DNA from 2 places in the Paracoccus sp. PARArs4 genome. Region 2 is predicted to be linked to the other one. Evidence: riboswitches for the same ligand, from Rfam matches in the RefSeq annotation. Region 2 holds a riboswitch; the other holds the start of a gene.
What was found. Region 2 has a riboswitch for cobalamin ahead of QMZ16_RS12120 (DUF1636 domain-containing protein). Riboswitches for the same ligand answer to the same signal wherever they lie in the genome.

Region 1 (8,668 bases), on a different contig from region 2:
ATCGCGGGTTCCATCCGCCGGTCTCCGAGATGCACGATCTCGACCACGAGAGCCGCGATTATATCGCGTGGGCGGTTCGACTTCATCCTGCACCACGATCTGCAGGCGAGCATGCGCAATGTCTCCGCGGACTTCCTTGGGCATTACCGCCTTCCAACGGACCGCCCGTTGCGTCCATCCCGACCCGTGCAGCCCGTCACGCCCGAAAACAACGCGCGGTCAGTGCAGGCTCAGCAGCACCTCGATGTCGCGTTCGGTCAGGCGCTCCATCAGCTTGCGTTCGTCGCCGTTCAGCGTGGTGCCGTCGGCGACCCGCTGGCGGATCAGCCGGGCGACCAGGCTGGTCGGCTGGTAATACAGCTCGGGGTATTCGCGGCTGAGCGTCCCGACGAGGCGCTGAAGCAGCACCTTCTGCCGTTCGGCGTCGGTCTCGGATTTCTTGTCCTGCAGCATGATGCGCCCCGCTCGTTCAGTGTCACCGCAACAGGTGGGAAGCGTCGGGCGATTTTCCAAGCGACCGATCGTCGCTGGCGGGCGGCGTGACAGGGCGCACAAGCTGGGCCATAACCCGTCGCGGGATCACGGGGCAGCGGGGGCCGGGATGACGCGAACGCCACAAGCGGACTGGACCGACAGCTTTCAGGGTACCCGCGCCCTGCCGCGCGCGGTACGCGACCGCCTGCTGAAGGCCGCGCGCACGCGCCGGTTCCGCAAAGGCACCGAGGTGTTCGGCCCCCACAACATCCCCGACAGCCTGTTCTTCCTGCTGCAGGGCAGCATTCGCGTCGTGCAGACGGCGGGGAACGGGCGGGACATCGTTCTCTATCGCGTGGATGCGGGCGAAAGTTGCGTGCTGACGACCGCCTGCATGCTGGCCGAAGAGGCCTATAACGCCGAAGGCATCGCCGAGACCGACCTGACGGTCATCACCCTGCCCAGGGCCGATTTCGACAGGCTGACCGCCGAGGAGCCCGGCTTTCGCGATTTCGTCTTCGCGGCCTATTCGCGGCGGCTGATCGACCTGCTGCGGGTCGTGAACGACGTGGCCTTCGCGCGCATGGACATGCGCTTGGCCGAGCGTCTGCTGTTGCTGGCGGGCGCGCATGACAGCCTTGCCGCGACCCATTCGCAGCTTGCATCCGAGCTTGGCACCGCCCGGGAGGTGATTTCCCGCCTGCTGCACGATTTCCAGAAGCGCGGCTTTGTCGCGCAGTCGCGGGGACGGATCGACATCGCCGACCGCGCGGCGTTGCGGGCGATGGCGCAGGCCGGGTGATCGGCCAAGCGTGACAATGTCACCGACGCGCCGCACCGCGGGCCTTATCCACGGACCGAGAGCCACCGGCGGATGCCCCGCCCGGCCAAGTCACGAGGATCGCGATGGATACCGTCTTCACCCCCTGGTCGTCCCTTCAGGGTGGGCTGCTGATCGGATTGGCCGCCGTCATGCTGATGGCGGGGCTGGGCCGCGTTCTGGGGGCCACGGGTATCCTGTCGGGTCTGGTCTTCGCGCCGTCGCGCGGGGAAGCCGGTTGGCGGCTGGGGCTGGTGATCGGCATGGTCGCCGCGCCGGAAATTCTCTGGGCGCTTACCGGACGCCTGCCGCGGATCGAGGTTCCGGCCGGTCCCGGCATGATCGTCGCGGGCGGGATCCTCGTGGGGTTCGGCGCCAGCCTCGGGTCCGGCTGCACCTCGGGACACGGGGTCTGCGGGCTGGCGCGGCTGTCGCGCCGCTCGATGGTCGCGGTGCCGGTCTTCATGGCGACGGCGGCGGCGACCGTCTTCGTCATCCGCCACGTGATCGGGGGATAGGGGTCATGCGCTTCGCTCTTGCCGTCGCGACCGGGCTGGTCTTCGGGATCGGCATCGCCCTGTCGGGAATGATGGACCCGGCCAAGGTGCTTAACTTCTTCGACATCGCGGGGGCGTGGGACCCGTCGCTGGCCTTCGTGATGGGGGGCGCGCTGGCCGTCGCGCTGCCGGGATACCGGCTGGCCCTGCGGATGGACGGACCGCTGCTGGCACAGCGCTTCGATCTGCCGACAGCGACCCGCCCGGATGCGCGCCTGATCGGGGGATCCGCCATCTTCGGCATCGGCTGGGGCATCGCGGGCTTCTGCCCCGGGGCTGCGATCCCCGCGCTCGGGACCCTGCGATGGGAGGTTGCCTTGTTCCTGTCGGCTGTCATCATCGGCTTCATGCTGCGCCGCATGTCGTTCCCGGCCCCCCGCCCGAAGGAGATCCCCAGATGACCGCCTTTCCGCTTCGCATGGACATCCACCCCGAGGTTCACGGCTTCTTCGACAAGGACACGAACACGATCAGCTACCTGGTGCGGGACCCGTCATCCGACGCCTGCGCGATCATCGACAGCGTGATGGACATCGACTACTCCGCCGGGCGGATCACCCATGACCACGCGGACGAGCTGATCCGCCAGGTGCGCGACCGCGGGCTGCGGCTGGAATGGATCATCGAAACGCATGTCCATGCCGACCACCTGTCCGCCGCGCCCTATATCCAGGAACGGCTGGGCGGCAGGATCGGCATCGGCGCGCAGATCATGGTCGTTCAGGACACCTTCGGCAAGATCTTCAACGAGGGGACCGAGTTCCAGCGCGACGGCAGCCAGTTCGACCGCCTGTTCGAGGATGGCGACCGCTACATGGTGGGCAACATGCCGGTCTTTGCGATCCATACCCCCGGTCACACCCCCGCCTGCATGGTCCATGTCATGGGCGACGCGGCCTTTGTCGGGGACACGCTGTTCATGCCGGATGGCGGCTCGGCCCGTGCCGATTTTCCCGGCGGCGATGCGGGGGTGCTGTTCGATTCCATCCAGCGCGTCCTGACGCTGCCGGACGAGATGCGCCTGTTCATGTGCCACGATTACGGCCCGAACGGCCGCGACATCCAGTGGCAGACCACCGTGGCCGAGGAAAAGGCCCACAACATCCATGTCGGCAATGGCCGCACCCGCGAGGAATTCGTCCGCTTCCGGACCGAACGCGACGCGACGCTGGCGATGCCGCGGCTGATCATCCCCTCGCTTCAGGTGAACATGCGCGGGGGCGAGGTTCCGACCGACAGGGATGGCCGTCCCATGCTGAAGGTGCCGGTCAACGGACTGTAGGTCGCGGTCCTGGCCGATTGACTTGGCCCCCGGCAGCGGTCATGCATCGCTGCGATGGTTCCCGCGCGGCCAAGGTTCCGGGCGGGTGAAAAGGGAACGCGGTGAGGTGTAACCAGAAGGTGCCGATTCCGCGACTGCCCCCGCAACTGTAAGCGGTAGCCGACCCCATATGCCACTGGCGCCCGCGCCGGGAAGGCGGGCAAGGCCGCGATCCGCAAGTCAGGAGACCTGCCATCGCGACTGCGACCATGCCGGGCGGGGTGCCCCGGAGGGATCACGCTGGCGATGCGCCCGGTCCCGCCGGAACGTCGTCCTGCGCCTTCCTTTGCCCCGTCCTTCACAACGATGAAGGACGACAAGATGAAGAAGCTTGCGATCGCGATCTGCGCGACTGGATTTCCGCTGGCGGCGCTTGCCGCGCCGACCGAATACCCCCTGACCATCGAGAATTGCGGCCATCGCGTGACGATCCCGGAACGCCCGGCGAATGTCGTCTCGATCGGCCAGTCCACGACCGAGATCCTCTATGCCCTGGGGCAGCAGGACCGCATGGCCGGCACGGCGCTGTGGTTCAACGGCGTGCTGCCGGATTACGCCCGGATCGACGCCGGGGTGGAGCGCATCAGCGACAACACCCCCAGCTTCGAGGCCGTGGTGAACAAGCGCCCCGGCTTCGTGCCCACGATGTTCGAATGGATGATCGGCGAACAGGGCGCGGTCGGCACCCGCGAACAGTTCGAAGATCTGGGCATCCCGACCTATGTCATGCCGACCGATTGCAGCGGCAAGGACAATCTTGTCGGCGCCGACGGCACGCGCCTTGCGCCCTTCGACATCGGCACGCTGTGGGACAGCATCACGCAGATCGCCACGGTGATGGATGCGCAGGCGGCGGGCGATGCGCTGGTCGCCGACCTGCAATCGCGCGAACGCGCGGTCGTGGCGCAGGCGCGGGCGCTGGATCTGCCCGACGCCTCGGCGGCGGTCTGGTTCTCCTCGTCCGAGATGGAGGCCGATCCCTACATGGCAGGGGGCATGGGCATCCCGGCCTGGATGCTGTACCGGCTGGGCCTGCGCAACGTCGTCTCATCCGACGAGGAATGGCCGACGGTGGGGTGGGAGACCATCGCCCGCGCCGATCCCTCGGTCCTGTTCATCGCGCGGATGGATCGCCGCCGCTTCCCGGCCGACGACGTGCAGGCCAAGCTGGAGTTCCTGCGCAGCGATCCCGTGACCAGCCGCATGCAGGCGGTCCGCGATGACCGCATCGTCATCATCGACGCCGAGGCCATGCATGGCAGCATCCGCATGCTGGACGGGCTGGAGGCCATGGCCGAGGGGATGGGCAGGCTGGCCGAATGACGCTTCGGACGCTGCCCCTGATCCTTGGCCTGATCGTGGTCGCGCCCCTGCTGGGCGCGGCCCTGGGCGAGACGCCGATCCCGCCCGCGACGGTGTGGAAAGCGCTGGCGAACCAGCTGTGGGACGCGGGCCACGCGGTCGATCCCATCGACCAGGGCATCGTCTGGGCCTATCGCCTGCCGCGCGCGCTGGTCGCGGGGGCCTGCGGGGCGGGGCTGGCGATCTCGGGGCTGGTGCTGCAGACGCTGCTGCGCAATGCGCTGGCCGATCCCTATCTGCTGGGCATCTCGGCGGGGGCGTCGACGGGTGCGGTGCTGGTCGCGGTGGCGGGCCTCGGGGCGGGGATGCTGCCCATGTCGGCGGGGGCGCTGATCGGTGCGCTGACGGCCTTCGCGCTGGTCGTGGGCCTTGCACGGCTGTCTGGCGGCGGACCGGGCGCTCGGGGTGCCGCGCAGATCGTGCTGGCGGGGATTGCGGGCTCGCAGCTGTTCAACGCGCTGACCAGCTTCGTGATCGCGCGGTCGGCCAATGCAGAACAAGCGCGCGGGATCATGTTCTGGCTGATGGGCAACCTGTCCGGCACCCGGTGGGAGGATGTCGGCAGCACGCTGACCGCTGCCATCGTCGCGCTGGCCGTCACGCTGTGGCACGTGCGCGCGCTGGACGCCTTCGCCTTCGGCAGCGATGCGGCGGCGGGGCTGGGCGTGCCCGTGCGCCGCGTGCAGGCGGTCCTGATTCTTGCGACGGCGGGGGCGACGGCGATGATGGTCTCGGTCACCGGGGCCATCGGCTTCGTGGGGCTGGTCGTGCCCCATGCGGCGCGGTTCCTCGTGGGCAGCCGGCATGGCAGGCTGGTTCCGGCGACCGCGCTTGCCGGAATGGTCTTCCTGATCGCCGCGGACGTGATCGCGCGCGTGCTGGTGCCGGGTCAGACCCTGCCCATCGGCGTGGTGACCGCGCTGGTCGGCGCGCCTGCCTTTGCCGTCATCCTGATCCGGGCAAGGGGGTCCGCATGACGCTGGAGGCCAGATCGCTGTCGTATCGCGGGATCCTGCGCGACGTGGACCTGCGGCTGTCGGGCCCCGAGGTTCTGGGCCTGATCGGGCCGAACGGCTCGGGGAAATCGACGCTGATGCGGCTGATGTCGGGCCTGATCCGGGCGGATCGCGGGGCGGTGACGCTGGACGGGCACCCCATCTGCAGTCTGCGCCGTCGCGACGTGGCGCGGCGCATGGCGATGGTCGCCCAATCCGCCGAGACCGCCGACCGCATCACCGTCCGCGATGCGGTCTCGCTTGGGCGCACGCCCTGGCTGGACGCGCTGCGGCGCTGGTCCGATGCGGACGCGGCGCATGTCGCCCGCGCGCTGGAACGCGCGGATCTGACCCATCTTGCGGATCGCGACTGGTCCACCCTGTCGGGCGGCGAAAGACAGCGCGCCCATATCGCCCGCGCCCTTGCGCAGGACCCCGCGATCCTGCTGCTGGACGAGCCGACGAACCATCTGGATATCGGCCATCAACTGGCGATCCTGGATCTGGTGCACGCCCTGCGCATCCCCACCATGATCGCGCTGCACGACCTGAACCAGGCGATGCGCTGCGACCGGCTGGCGGTCATGTCCGCCGGTCGGCTGGTCGCGGTCGGGCCGCCCGAACAGGTGCTGACCGCGGACCTGCTGGCCGATGTCTTCGGCGTTCGCGCCACCGTGCTGACCGATCCCGACGACGGCAGCCGGCTGATGCGGTTCAAGCCCCTGCGCCAAGCCCCAGCACCGGCCACAGCGAGGCGACCAGCAGCGCCGCCATCGTCACGTTGAAGACCCGCAGCCGCACCGGGTTCGACAGCCAGCGCCGGACCACCGTCCCCAGCCACGCCCAGACCGAGATCGCCGGAAAGGACACCAGCGCAAACGCCCCCGCGACCAGCGCCACCGACAGGAACGAACGGTCGGGCGCATAGAGCGTGACGGCCGACAGGCACATCGCCCATGCCTTGGGGTTGACCCACTGGAACGCCGCCGCCTGAAGCGCGGTCATGGGGCGCGCATCGGCGGCGCGGTCCTGGATGGGGGCGGCGGTCGCGACCTTGGCCGCAAGCCACAGAAGATAGCCGACCGACAGCACCTTCAGCACGGTGTTCAGCACCGGCACCGCCTGGAACAGCGCCATCAGCCCCGCGCCCACCAGAAGCGACATCAACGAGACCCCGCCCACGATCCCGATCATGTGCGGCAGCGTCCGGCGAAAGCCGAAATTCGCGCCCGATGCCATCAGCATCAGGTTGTTCGGCCCCGGCGTGATCGTGGCGGCAAGGGCAAAGCCCAGAAGGGCGGTCAGGACGGTCATGGTCATCGGTCTTGTCTCTGGCTTGGTTCGGCGCAACAATAGCGGTGATCCGGCGCAATGATCCGCCAAATATCGTGCTGAACGCGATAATCGCGCAATGAAAGGCCCCGATGGATCCTCTGGACGTGAAGATATTGCAGGCTTTGCGGCGCGACGGGCGCATCAGCAACGTCGCGCTGGCCGAGCGGGTCGGGCTGTCGCCCTCGGCCTGCCTGCGGCGCGTGCAGGAACTGGAGCGTTCGGGCATCATCCGCGGCTATCGCGTGGTGACCGATCCCGAACGGATGGGGCGGGGGCTGGCCGTCTATGTCATGGTCGGGCTGTCATCGCACAACAAGCGCGCGCAAGAGGGGTTCGAGCACGCAATGGCCGCCGCCCCCGAGGTGGTCGAGTGCCACAACATCGCGGGCTCGTTCGAATACATCTTGCGGGTCGAGACCGCCGATCTTGCGGCCTACAAGCGCTTCCATACCGAGGTTCTGGGCACGCAGTCGCATGTGAACGCGATCAATTCCCACATCGTCATGGACAGCAGCAAGGACGAACGCGCGACCTGACGGGCAGGCCGCGCGGGTGTCTCAGTCGATCAGGCCGACGCTGCGGCGGATCCCCTTGTCCCGAAGCGAGATCTCGTCGCCAAGCCACTGATCGGCCTCGGGGCCGCACATCCACAGCAACGCGCGGGCGGGCCATTCGGGCGGGATATGCACGGACCAGTCGAGCTGGCTGACCGGGTTGATGCCGCTGTCGCGGATCGCGGCCTGCATGTCGGTGGCGACGGTGCCGGGCGACAGGCTGATGGCGCGGATGCCGTCGCCGCGCGCCTCGAGGTCCAGCGCACGGGTCAGCATCAGCGCCCCGGCCTTGCTGGCGCAATAGGCGCTCCAACCTTCCTGCGGGCCATGCGCGGCGCCCGAGCCGATGGTCAGGATCGTGCCGCCCCCCGCCTTGCGCATCACGGGCAGGGCCGCGCGTATGCCGTTGAAGACGCCCTTGATGTTCACGTCGATGGCCTGGCCCCATTCGTCGGGGTCGGCATCGGCTATGCCCGCAATGGGACCGATTAGCCCCGCATTGTTGATCAGCACGTCCAGCCGGCCGAAGCGTTCCAGCAGCGTCGCGACGGCCTGCTGCATCGCCACCGCATCGGCCACGTCGCCTGCCAGCGCCACGCCGCCGATCTCGGACGCCAGGGCCGCGACGGCATCCGTGCTGCGGGCCATGACGCCGACCTTCGCGCCCGCATCCGCGAACAGCCGCGCCGTCGCCGCGCCGATCCCCCGGCTTGCGCCCGTGACTAGAACCACCTTGTCCTTCATGTCGGCCATCCTGCCGCCCCCGTTCTTGTGCTGCATATTCGGACGACACCCTAATCGCGTGGAGACCCGAAGGAAAAGGGCGTCACGGCAGGATGCCCGCCAGATCGACCATCAGTCCCGTCGTGGCCATCCCCAGATTGTCGCCGCGCAGGGTCAGCTGCAGCCAGCCGTCCGGCCCGATCCGCAGTCCCTCGATGGTGCAGAACGCGTCCTCCTGCACGATCTCGGGGCGGTGCAGGGGCATCGCCTCGGGGGCCGTCGCAAGATGGATGCCCGGCACGTCCGACAGCGCCGCGGCGATCTGTTCGCGGGTCGCATCCGCGGCCAGCCGCGCGGTCAGCGTGATCGTGTGCCCGCGCCAGACCGGAACGCGCGTCGCCATGCAACTGGTGGTGAAGGCGCCCCCGAACAGGATGCGCAGTTCATCCTCCAGCGCGCGGGCCTCGCCCGGCAGGACCGAGGTCACGTGGTCATGCGCCCGATGCGCCTGCATCCCCGGCAGGTCC
Region 2 (8,668 bases):
TGAGAACGACCCCTTCAAGGGCCTGGCCGTCACCACCCCCGGCTTTGCCGTGGCCGCCCGCCGCATCGCCGCGCTGAACCTGCCCTCGGTCATCGTGCAGGAGGGCGGCTATGTGTCGGAGGACCTGACGCGCAACCTGTCATCCTTCCTTCGGGGCTGGATCGGCGTCCGTCAGCCCGTATAAGGGCCCGCGACAGGACGGGGGCATCGCATGCGCATCTGCATCATCAATACCGGCGGAACGATCACCAGCCTGGGTCAGCCGCTGGCCCCCATGCACCCGAGCGATTTCGCCGACGCGATGCGCCGGCTGGTCGAACCGGCGATCCGCGCCACCATTCCCGGTGTCACCCTGCACGTGGACGACACGCTGCGCTTTCCGGGCAGCGGGAACGGCACGCTGGACAGTTCGGGCCTCGTGCCGTGCGACTGGTGCCGGATGGCCGCGCATCTGCTGTCGCTGCATGACGATTACGACGGCTTCGTGATCCTGCACGGCACCGACACGATGGATTATTCGGGCGCGGCGCTGTCGATGCTGCTGGGCGAATGGGACGCGGACGGGATCGCGGTGCAGGCGCTGTCCAAGCCGGTGATCCTGACCGGATCGCAGGTCCCGATCTTCGTCGACTCGGCCGAAGGGGTGGTGCTGAACGCGCTGTCGGACGCGCTTGGCAACCTGGCGGGCGCGATCCGGGCCGCCACCCTGCGCATCCCCGAGGTGGGGCTGTTCTTCGACGGCAGCCTGCTGCGCGGCAATCGCGCGCTCAAGGTCTCCAGCACGGATTTCGCGGCCTTCGACAGCCCGCATCTGCCACCGCTGGCCCGTGGCGGCATCGGAATCCGGCGCATGGCCACCGCCCTGCCCGGACCGGCCACGCCCGCACGCGCGCTGGACCCCGCCCGCACCCTTGCGCGTCTGGACAAAATCGCCGACCGGATCGAGGCGCAGCAGGTCGTCATCCTGCCCGCCATTCCCGCCGGCACGCCGGTCCTTGCCCGCATGATCGACGACGCGCTGGAACGCGGCGCGACGGGCCTGATCATCGAGGCGTTTGGCGAGGGGAACCTGCCCGAGGGCGACGGCAGCCTGCAACGCGCCCTGTCGCGCGCCGCGCAGACGGGGGTGCCGGTCGTGCTGACCAGCCGCGCCATCGGCGGCGCCGTGGGTGCGCTGCATTACGCCGCGGGCACCTGGATCACCGCGACGGGGGTGATCATGGGCGGCGACATCACCGCCGTCTCGGCGCTGGCCAAGCTGACGGTCCTGCAGGCGCAAGGGCTGCGCGGCGATGCGCTGGCCACGGCCATGCGCCGCGCGCTGGCGGGCGAATGCCGCGCGACCGACCGCATGACGGACGCGCTGCATCCCGGCCAGGCGCTGCAGGCCGCCGATTGCGACGCGGAACTGGTGAACGACCCCCGGACCGGCCCCGCACTGCATCGCGGCGGGCGGGTCGCCTGGCAGGCGCCCGGTCCCGGCACGCTGCGGCTGGCGAGCGGGCTGCTGGTCGTCGGGCATGACGGGCAGGTGCTGTGGTCCGGCCCCGAGACGCATGCGGGCCACCTTGCGCTGCTGGATGCGCGGGGACTGGTGCTGATCGATCCGGCGGGCGAAACCGCGGGCCATGTGCTGCTGCCCTGCTGACAGCGGCCGCGCCGCAGGCTAGGCATGAACGAAACGCACGAGGTCCCGATGTCGCAGATTTATGTCCTGAACGGTCCGAACCTGAACCTGCTGGGCCAGCGCCAGCCCGAAATCTATGGCCACGAGACGCTGGCCGATATCGAGGCCCTGTGCAGCGAGGCCGCAGGCCCGCACGAAATACGGTTCCTGCAGACGAACTGGGAAGGCCAGCTGATCGACTGGATCCACGAGGCCCGCCTGCAGGCCGCGGCCATCGTGATCAACCCCGCCGCGCTGACCCATACCTCGGTCGCGGTGCTGGATGCGCTGAACGCCTTCGACGGCCCCGTGATCGAGGTGCATATCAGCCAGGTCCACAAGCGCGAGGCGTTCCGGCACCATTCCTATGTCTCGCATCGCGCGGATGCGGTGATCGCGGGGATGGGTGTCCACGGCTATGGCGCGGGCGTCGCCCATGCGGTGCGGCTGATCGGCTGAGGAACGATCGGCCGCCGGTCTGTCCGCAGGGAGGAGGGGTGCGTCAGATCCGGCGGCCTACTTCGCTGGTCCAATCCAGAAGGCCAGGAGGCCCGGAACCGGTGGGTTGAACACTCGAGGTGGCGCGACCTCGTAACCCAAGGTTGCGCCCGTTTTCCCGCCCCGTCACGCATCACCGCATCGCGGCGGGGGTGCGGGCGCGATCTGCCGCGCGGGGCGGCAGAAACGCAGGCCGTTGCCTATTCGGTCAGCGCGTCCTGCGCGGCTTCCTCGTCCAGCGCCTTCAGATAGGCCGCCGACCACCAGGCGACGTCCTTCTCCAGCACCACGGACAGCAGCTCCTGGTGGCGGGACTTGCGCTCGGCCTTGGACATCCGCATGGCCGAGGCCATCGCGGCGGCGGTCTCGTGGGCGTCATGGGGGTTGATGACCAGCGCCGCGGGCATCTGCTCGACCGCGCCGGCAAAGCGCGACAGGATCAGCACGCCCGGATCCTCGGGGTCCTGGGCCGCGACGAATTCCTTGGCCACCAGGTTCATCCCGTCGGCCAGCGGCGTCACCAGCCCGATGCGCGCCTGCCGGTACAGCCCCGCCAGCACCTGCCGCGGATAGGGGCGGTTGATGAAGCGGATCGGCGTCCAGTTCAGCGTGGCGAACTGCCCGTTGATGCGGCCCGCCAGGTGCTCGGTCTCCTCGCGGATGTCGTCATAGGCCTGCACGCCGCTGCGCGTGGGCGGGGCGATCTGCAGGAACGAGATCTGCTCGTGCAGGTCCGGGATCTTGTCCAGAAGCTGCTGGAATGCGCGGAAACGCTGCGGGATGCCCTTGGAGTAATCCAGCCGGTCCACGCCGATCATCAGCCGGGCATTGGTCAGGAAGCGGACGCGGTCGGCATCCGGCGCATCGCGCGCCTCCTCGACGAAGGATCGCGCGTCGATGCCGATGGGGAACACCTCGGCGCGCAGGGTCCGTCCGCCAAGGGCGAAGCGGTTCTCGTCCGTCTGCTCCATCCCGGTCATGTGGTGGCCGCTGGCCGCGAAATTGTCCAGGTCGCGGCGCGCCTGGAACCCCACGAGGTCATAGGCCATCATCCAGTCGAACAGCTCGGCCGGGTTGGGCAGGGTCGCGCATTCGGCGGGCGCCGGGAAGGGGATGTGCAGGAAATGCCCGATGGCGTTCCGCACCCCCAGCTTGCGCAGCTCGGCCCCAAGGGCGAACAGCTGGTAATCCTGCACCCAGATGCGGTCATCTGGGCGCAGATGCGGCACCATCAGCCGCGCGATGCGGGCGCTGACCTTGCGGTATCCGTCCAGATAGATCGGATCCAGATGCGACAGGTCCGCCCGCCCGTGGCAGATGGGCCAGAGGACCGAGTTCGAGAAGCCCAGGTAGTAGTTGTGGTGATCCTCGGGGGACAGGTCGAAGGACAGGCGGTCGAAGGCCGCGCCGGGATGGTCGATCAGCGCATCGGCCGGATCGTCGACCGGTTCGCCGGAAAAGCCGATCCACAACCCGCCGGAACTGCGCAGCGCATCGTCCAGCGCCACCACGAGTCCCCCCGACGGATTGTCACCAAGGGGAAGACGATTCGAGACGACGACAAGGCGGGACATGATGTTCTCTCAGTTCTTCTGCAATGCTTCGTCCAACCAGTCGGCCAGCGCCGAGGGGTCGGGAAGACGGTGGCGGGCGGCGGTCATGCCGTCCCCGATCTTGATGGCGAAACCGCCGCGCGACTGGGCCTCGGCCATGGCGGGTTCGTCGGTCGTGTCGTCGCCCGCGAAGACGGGCATGCGCCCCGCGAAGGGCGGATGCTGCATCAGGCGGGCCATCGCGGTATCCTTGCCCACCCCGCCCGGGCGCAGCTCCAGCGCCATCTTGGCGGGTTGCAGCTGCAGGTGGGGATGCTCGGAGGCCAGCGCGGCCATCGTATCCTCGACGAAGCCGCGCAGCGCGGGGTCCGCGCGGTAATGCATGGCGACGCCGTGGGGCTTCTCCTCGACCAGGATGGCGGGATGGGGGGCCGCAAGTTCGCGGGTGCGGGCATGCAGCGCGGGCGCGTCGAAGGGATGTTCGTGCAGCGGCTCCACGTGGCCCGGCCCGGTGGACAGTTCGGAGCCGTGGCTGCCCGCGATCCAGCCACCGAACTCGGGCAGCATCCGGCGCAGGTCGCCCACGTCCCGCCCCGAGATCAGCGCGACCGCGCCCCCCTGCCGGTCGTGCAGCAGCGCGAGCCTGCGCCGCAGCGCGTCGGTGATCACCACCGCATCGGGTCGCGGCGCGATATCCACGAGACAGCCGTCGAAATCGAGGAACAGGGCGGCATCCGCAGGAAGGACTGGGGGCGTCATGTCTGGCCTTTCGTTTCTTGCGAAAGATGAACACGCAGCCCCGGCCTTGGGTTCACCCTGTCGTGACCACAATGCCGCATTGCGGCACCGCGGTCAAAGAAAGGCCGCGCGGATCAGAACTCGACCCCGGCCTGCGCCTTGATCCCGGCCCGGAACGGATGCTTCACCTGGCCCATCTCGGTCACCAGGTCGGCAGCCTCGACCAGCGCCTCGGGGGCGCCGCGCCCGGTCAGCACGACATGGGTCATGGGCGGCTTCTCGACCGCAAGGAAATCCAGCACCTGCTGCACGTCCAGATAGCCGTAGCGGAAGGCGATGTTGATCTCGTCCAGCAGGACCATGCGGATCTCGGGGTCGCGGATCAGCTCCTGCGCCTTCTGCCAGCCGGCCTCGGCCATGGCGATGTCGCGGGCGCGGTCCTGGGTTTCCCAGGTGAAGCCCTCGCCCATGGCGTGGAACTGGCACAGATCCGCGAAATGCGTGGTCAGCAGCGTGCGCTCGCCCGTGTCCCACGCCCCCTTGATGAACTGCACCACGGCCGAAGGCATCTCGTGGGCGATGCAGCGCATGATCATGCCGAAACCGCTGCTGGACTTGCCCTTGCCGGGGCCGGTATGGACGATGATCAGCCCCTTCTCGCCGGTCTTCGTCTCCATCATGCGGTCGCGGGCGGCCTTCTTCTTGGCCATCTTGGCGCTGTGGCGGGCCTCGGTTTCGTCGCTCTGTTCCGTCACGGCCTTGGTCCTTTCGGTTGACATTCGGGGGCGGTCCGGACTTTGGTAAACCCGCGCTGGTTCCCGCCGCAAGGCGGGCGAAGAGGGAATGCGAAGGGCCACCGCCCGAACGCAGCCGCCCCCGCGACCGTGACCGGAGAGGTCGCCCGTGCCACTGGCCCCGTGCCGGGAAGGTGGGCCGACCGTTTGATCCGCAAGCCGGGAGACCTGCCAGCGCCGAACGATCACGGGCGGACGGGGTGTTTTCCGCAACCGGCAGCCGACGGCCATGGGGGCCGTCCTGTTGGCCATGCCCTGCCGCCGCAGCGAAAGGACGGGCCCGCGATGCGCGCCATTCTGCATGTCTGCACCACCTGCCGGGGCACCGACCCGGCGGCAGACCCCGATGCGCCCCGCCCCGGCGCGACCCTGCACGCCGCCCTGTCAACGGCACCGCCCGAAGGGGTCGAGGTGCGCGCCGTCGAATGCCTGTCGGCCTGTTCGCAGGGCTGTTCCGTCGCGCTGCATGCCCCGGGCAAGTGGTCCTATGTCTATGGCCGCCTGGGCCCCGAGGATGCCGCCGACATCCGCGAGGGCGCCTCGGCCTATGCCGCGACGCCGGACGGGCTGGTCCCGTGGCGGCAGCGCCCCGTCATCTTCCGCAAGCAGAGCCTTGCCCGCATCCCCCCGCAGGAGTGATCCATGACCGACCTCACCAAGACCCCCGTCACCGTCATCACGGGCTTTCTGGGCGCAGGCAAGACGACCCTGATCCGTCACCTGATGCAGAACCCGCAGGGCAAGCGGCTGGCCGTTCTGGTCAACGAATTCGGCACGATGGGCGTCGATGGCGACATCCTGAAGGGCTGCGCCGACGACAACTGCCCCGCCGATGCCATCATGGAGCTGTCGAACGGCTGCATCTGCTGCACCGTGGCCGACGACTTCATCCCCACGCTGGAACGGCTGATGGCCCTGCCGCAGAAGCCCGACCACATCCTGATCGAAACCTCGGGTCTTGCGCTGCCCAAACCCCTGCTGAAGGCGTTCGACTGGCCCGCGATCCGCTCGCGCATCACCGTGGACGGGGTGATCGCCCTTGCCGATGCCGAGGCCGTGGCCGCGGGCCGCTTCGCGCCCGACGAGGATGCCGTGCAGGCGCAGCGCCTGGCCGATGAGGGGCTGGATCACGACACCCCCCTGGCCGAGGTCTTCGAGGACCAGATCGCCTGCGCCGACGTGATCCTGCTGACCAAGGCGGACCTTGCGGGCCAGGACGGCCTGGCCGCCGCCCGCGCCGTGATCGAGGCCGAGGCCCCGCGCAAGCTGCCCATGCTGGCCGTGACCGAAGGAGCGATCGACCCGCGCCTGATCCTGGGCCTGAACGCGGCGGCCGAGGATGACATCGACGCCCGCCCCAGCCACCATGACGGTGCCGACGATCACGAACACGAGGATTTCGACACCATCGTCGTCGACCTGCCCGAGATCGACGATCCGCAGGCGCTGTCGGACCGCATCGCGGATCTGGCGCGGACGCATGACATCCTGCGGGTCAAGGGCCACGTCGCCGTTCAGGGCAAGCCGATGCGCCTGCTGGTGCAGGCCGTCGGCGCGCGGGTGCGCCACCAGTACGACCGCCCCTGGGGCGACGCGCCCCGCATCTCGCGACTGGTGGTGATCGCCGAACACGACCGCATCGACGCGCCCGCGATCCGCGCGATGCTGCAGGCCGTGCCCGCCTGATGCATGTGGTCTTCCGCGAACGCGTGGGGCTCGAGGAAACGGACGCCCCCTATGACCCCGGCCAGACGCCGGGCGACCTGGTGGCGCTGTCCTTTTCCGACAGCGACCTGGGCGCGTTCGCGGCGGGCTGGCACCGGGCGGATGGAGGGCTTCCGTCGCTGCGGCTGTGCAACCTCGTGGCGCTTCGGCACCCGGTCTCGGTCGATACCTATGTCGACCAGACGCTCTCGGGGGCCAAGGGCATCCTGATCCGCCTGATCGGCGGCGAGGCCTATTGGCCCTATGGCCTTGCATCCGTCCAGGACCTGGCGCGGCGCAAGGGGATCGCCTTGGCCGTCCTGCCCGCCGACGGGCGCGACGATCCCCGGCTGGAGGAGATGTCCACCGTCCCCGCATCGGTGCTGCGCGTGCTGCGCCGCCATTGCGACCAGGGCGGCGCGGTGGCCGCGCAGGCGGCGCTGGCGCAGATGGCCATCGCGGCGGGTCTGCACGCGGCACCCGTCGCGGGCCGCACCGCCCTGCCGCAGATGGGGTTCCACGACCCCGATCTGGGCGTCGTTCCGGCCCCGCCGCAGGGGGCCGTGCTTGTCACCTTCTATCGCAGCTGGCTGGCCGCCGCCGATACCGCCGCCATCGACGCAGTGATCCGCAAGCTGCGCGATCGCGGCATCCCGGCAATCGGCGTCTTCACCCCCTCGCTCAAGTCCGAGGGCTTTGCCGATTTCCTGCGCGGGGCCGACCTGCGCCCGCGGGCAATCGTCAACGCCACGGGCTTCTCCGCCGCGCCCTTCGGCGGGCTGACCTGCCCCGTCTTCCAGATCGCGCTGTCCACCAACCGCCGCCGCGAATGGGCCGAGGCCGAGCGTGGGCTGTCGCCATCCGATCTTGCGATGAACGTCGTCCTGCCCGAGGTGGACGGGCGCGTCTTCGCGGGCGTCGTCAGCTTCAAGTCCCCCGCGCCGCGCGATTCCCTGCTGCAATATTCGCGCTTCGCCCATCGGCCCGACCCCGCCATGGTGGGTGCGGCATGCGACCGGATCGCGGCATGGCTGCGCCTGTCCGAACGCGACGGGCCGCGCGTGGCGATGGTGCTGTCCACCTATCCGGGGCGGGACTGGCAGATGGCCCACGCGGTCGGGCTGGACGCGCTGGCATCGGCGGATGCGGTGGCGGGGATGCTGGGGCACGCCCCCCTTGCGGCAGAGCTGGCCGAGGCCGCGATCCGCTGGCCGCTGGAGGATTACCGTGCGGCGCTTGGGACGCTGCCACAGGCGCTGCGGGACCGGCTGCGGGCCGAATGGGGCGATCCCTCGGACGACCCCGATTGCCGCGACGGCGCGTTCCACCTGCGCGCGCTGGTCCGCGACGACCTGATCCTGGCGCTGCAACCCGAGCGCAGCCACCGAAAGGGGCGCGAGGACGAATACCACGACCTGACCCGCCTGCCCCGCCACGCCTATGTCGCCTTCTACCTGTGGCTGCGGGCGCAGGCGCCCGATGCGCTGATCCACATGGGCGCGCATGGCACGCTGGAATGGCTGCCGGGCAAATCCGTCGCGCTGTCGGGCGAATGCTGGCCGCAGGCGCTGACCGGGGCGCTGCCCGTCATCTATCCCTTCATCGTCAACGACCCGGGCGAGGCCGCGCAGGCCAAGCGACGCCTGGGCGCGGTCACATTGGGGCACATGCCCCCGCCGATGCGTGCCGCCAGCCTACCCCTCGGCATGGCCGCG

Region 1: it holds a riboswitch for cobalamin, as region 2 does, so the genes downstream of both, QMZ16_RS14020 (ABC transporter substrate-binding protein) here and QMZ16_RS12120 (DUF1636 domain-containing protein) in region 2, are expected to answer to the same signal.

What each region holds. Positions count from the first base shown of each region.
Region 1 is NZ_CAMZMW010000019.1:502-9,169, forward strand. It holds gene QMZ16_RS13995 (hypothetical protein) at 220-453, opposite strand; gene QMZ16_RS14000 (Crp/Fnr family transcriptional regulator) at 602-1,276, shown strand; partial or broken gene QMZ16_RS14005 (YeeE/YedE thiosulfate transporter family protein) at 1,369-1,812, shown strand; gene QMZ16_RS14010 (YeeE/YedE family protein) at 1,818-2,252, shown strand; gene QMZ16_RS14015 (MBL fold metallo-hydrolase) at 2,249-3,133, shown strand; cobalamin riboswitch at 3,172-3,384, shown strand; gene QMZ16_RS14020 (ABC transporter substrate-binding protein) at 3,494-4,495, shown strand; gene QMZ16_RS14025 (iron ABC transporter permease) at 4,492-5,511, shown strand; gene QMZ16_RS14030 (ABC transporter ATP-binding protein) at 5,508-6,314, shown strand; gene QMZ16_RS14035 (LysE family translocator) at 6,244-6,849, opposite strand; gene QMZ16_RS14040 (Lrp/AsnC family transcriptional regulator) at 6,954-7,400, shown strand; gene QMZ16_RS14045 (SDR family oxidoreductase) at 7,422-8,171, opposite strand; gene QMZ16_RS14050 (Asd/ArgC dimerization domain-containing protein) at 8,245-8,668, opposite strand, start outside.
Region 2 is NZ_CAMZMW010000014.1:30,517-39,184, reverse strand. It holds gene QMZ16_RS12150 (histone deacetylase family protein) at 1-184, shown strand, start outside; gene QMZ16_RS12145 (asparaginase) at 212-1,648, shown strand; gene QMZ16_RS12140 (type II 3-dehydroquinate dehydratase) at 1,697-2,125, shown strand; gene QMZ16_RS12135 (trehalose-6-phosphate synthase) at 2,365-3,738, opposite strand; gene otsB (trehalose-phosphatase) at 3,748-4,476, opposite strand; gene cobO (cob(I)yrinic acid a,c-diamide adenosyltransferase) at 4,590-5,234, opposite strand; cobalamin riboswitch at 5,251-5,440, shown strand; gene QMZ16_RS12120 (DUF1636 domain-containing protein) at 5,535-5,888, shown strand; gene cobW (cobalamin biosynthesis protein CobW) at 5,892-6,935, shown strand; gene cobN (cobaltochelatase subunit CobN) at 6,935-8,668, shown strand, end outside.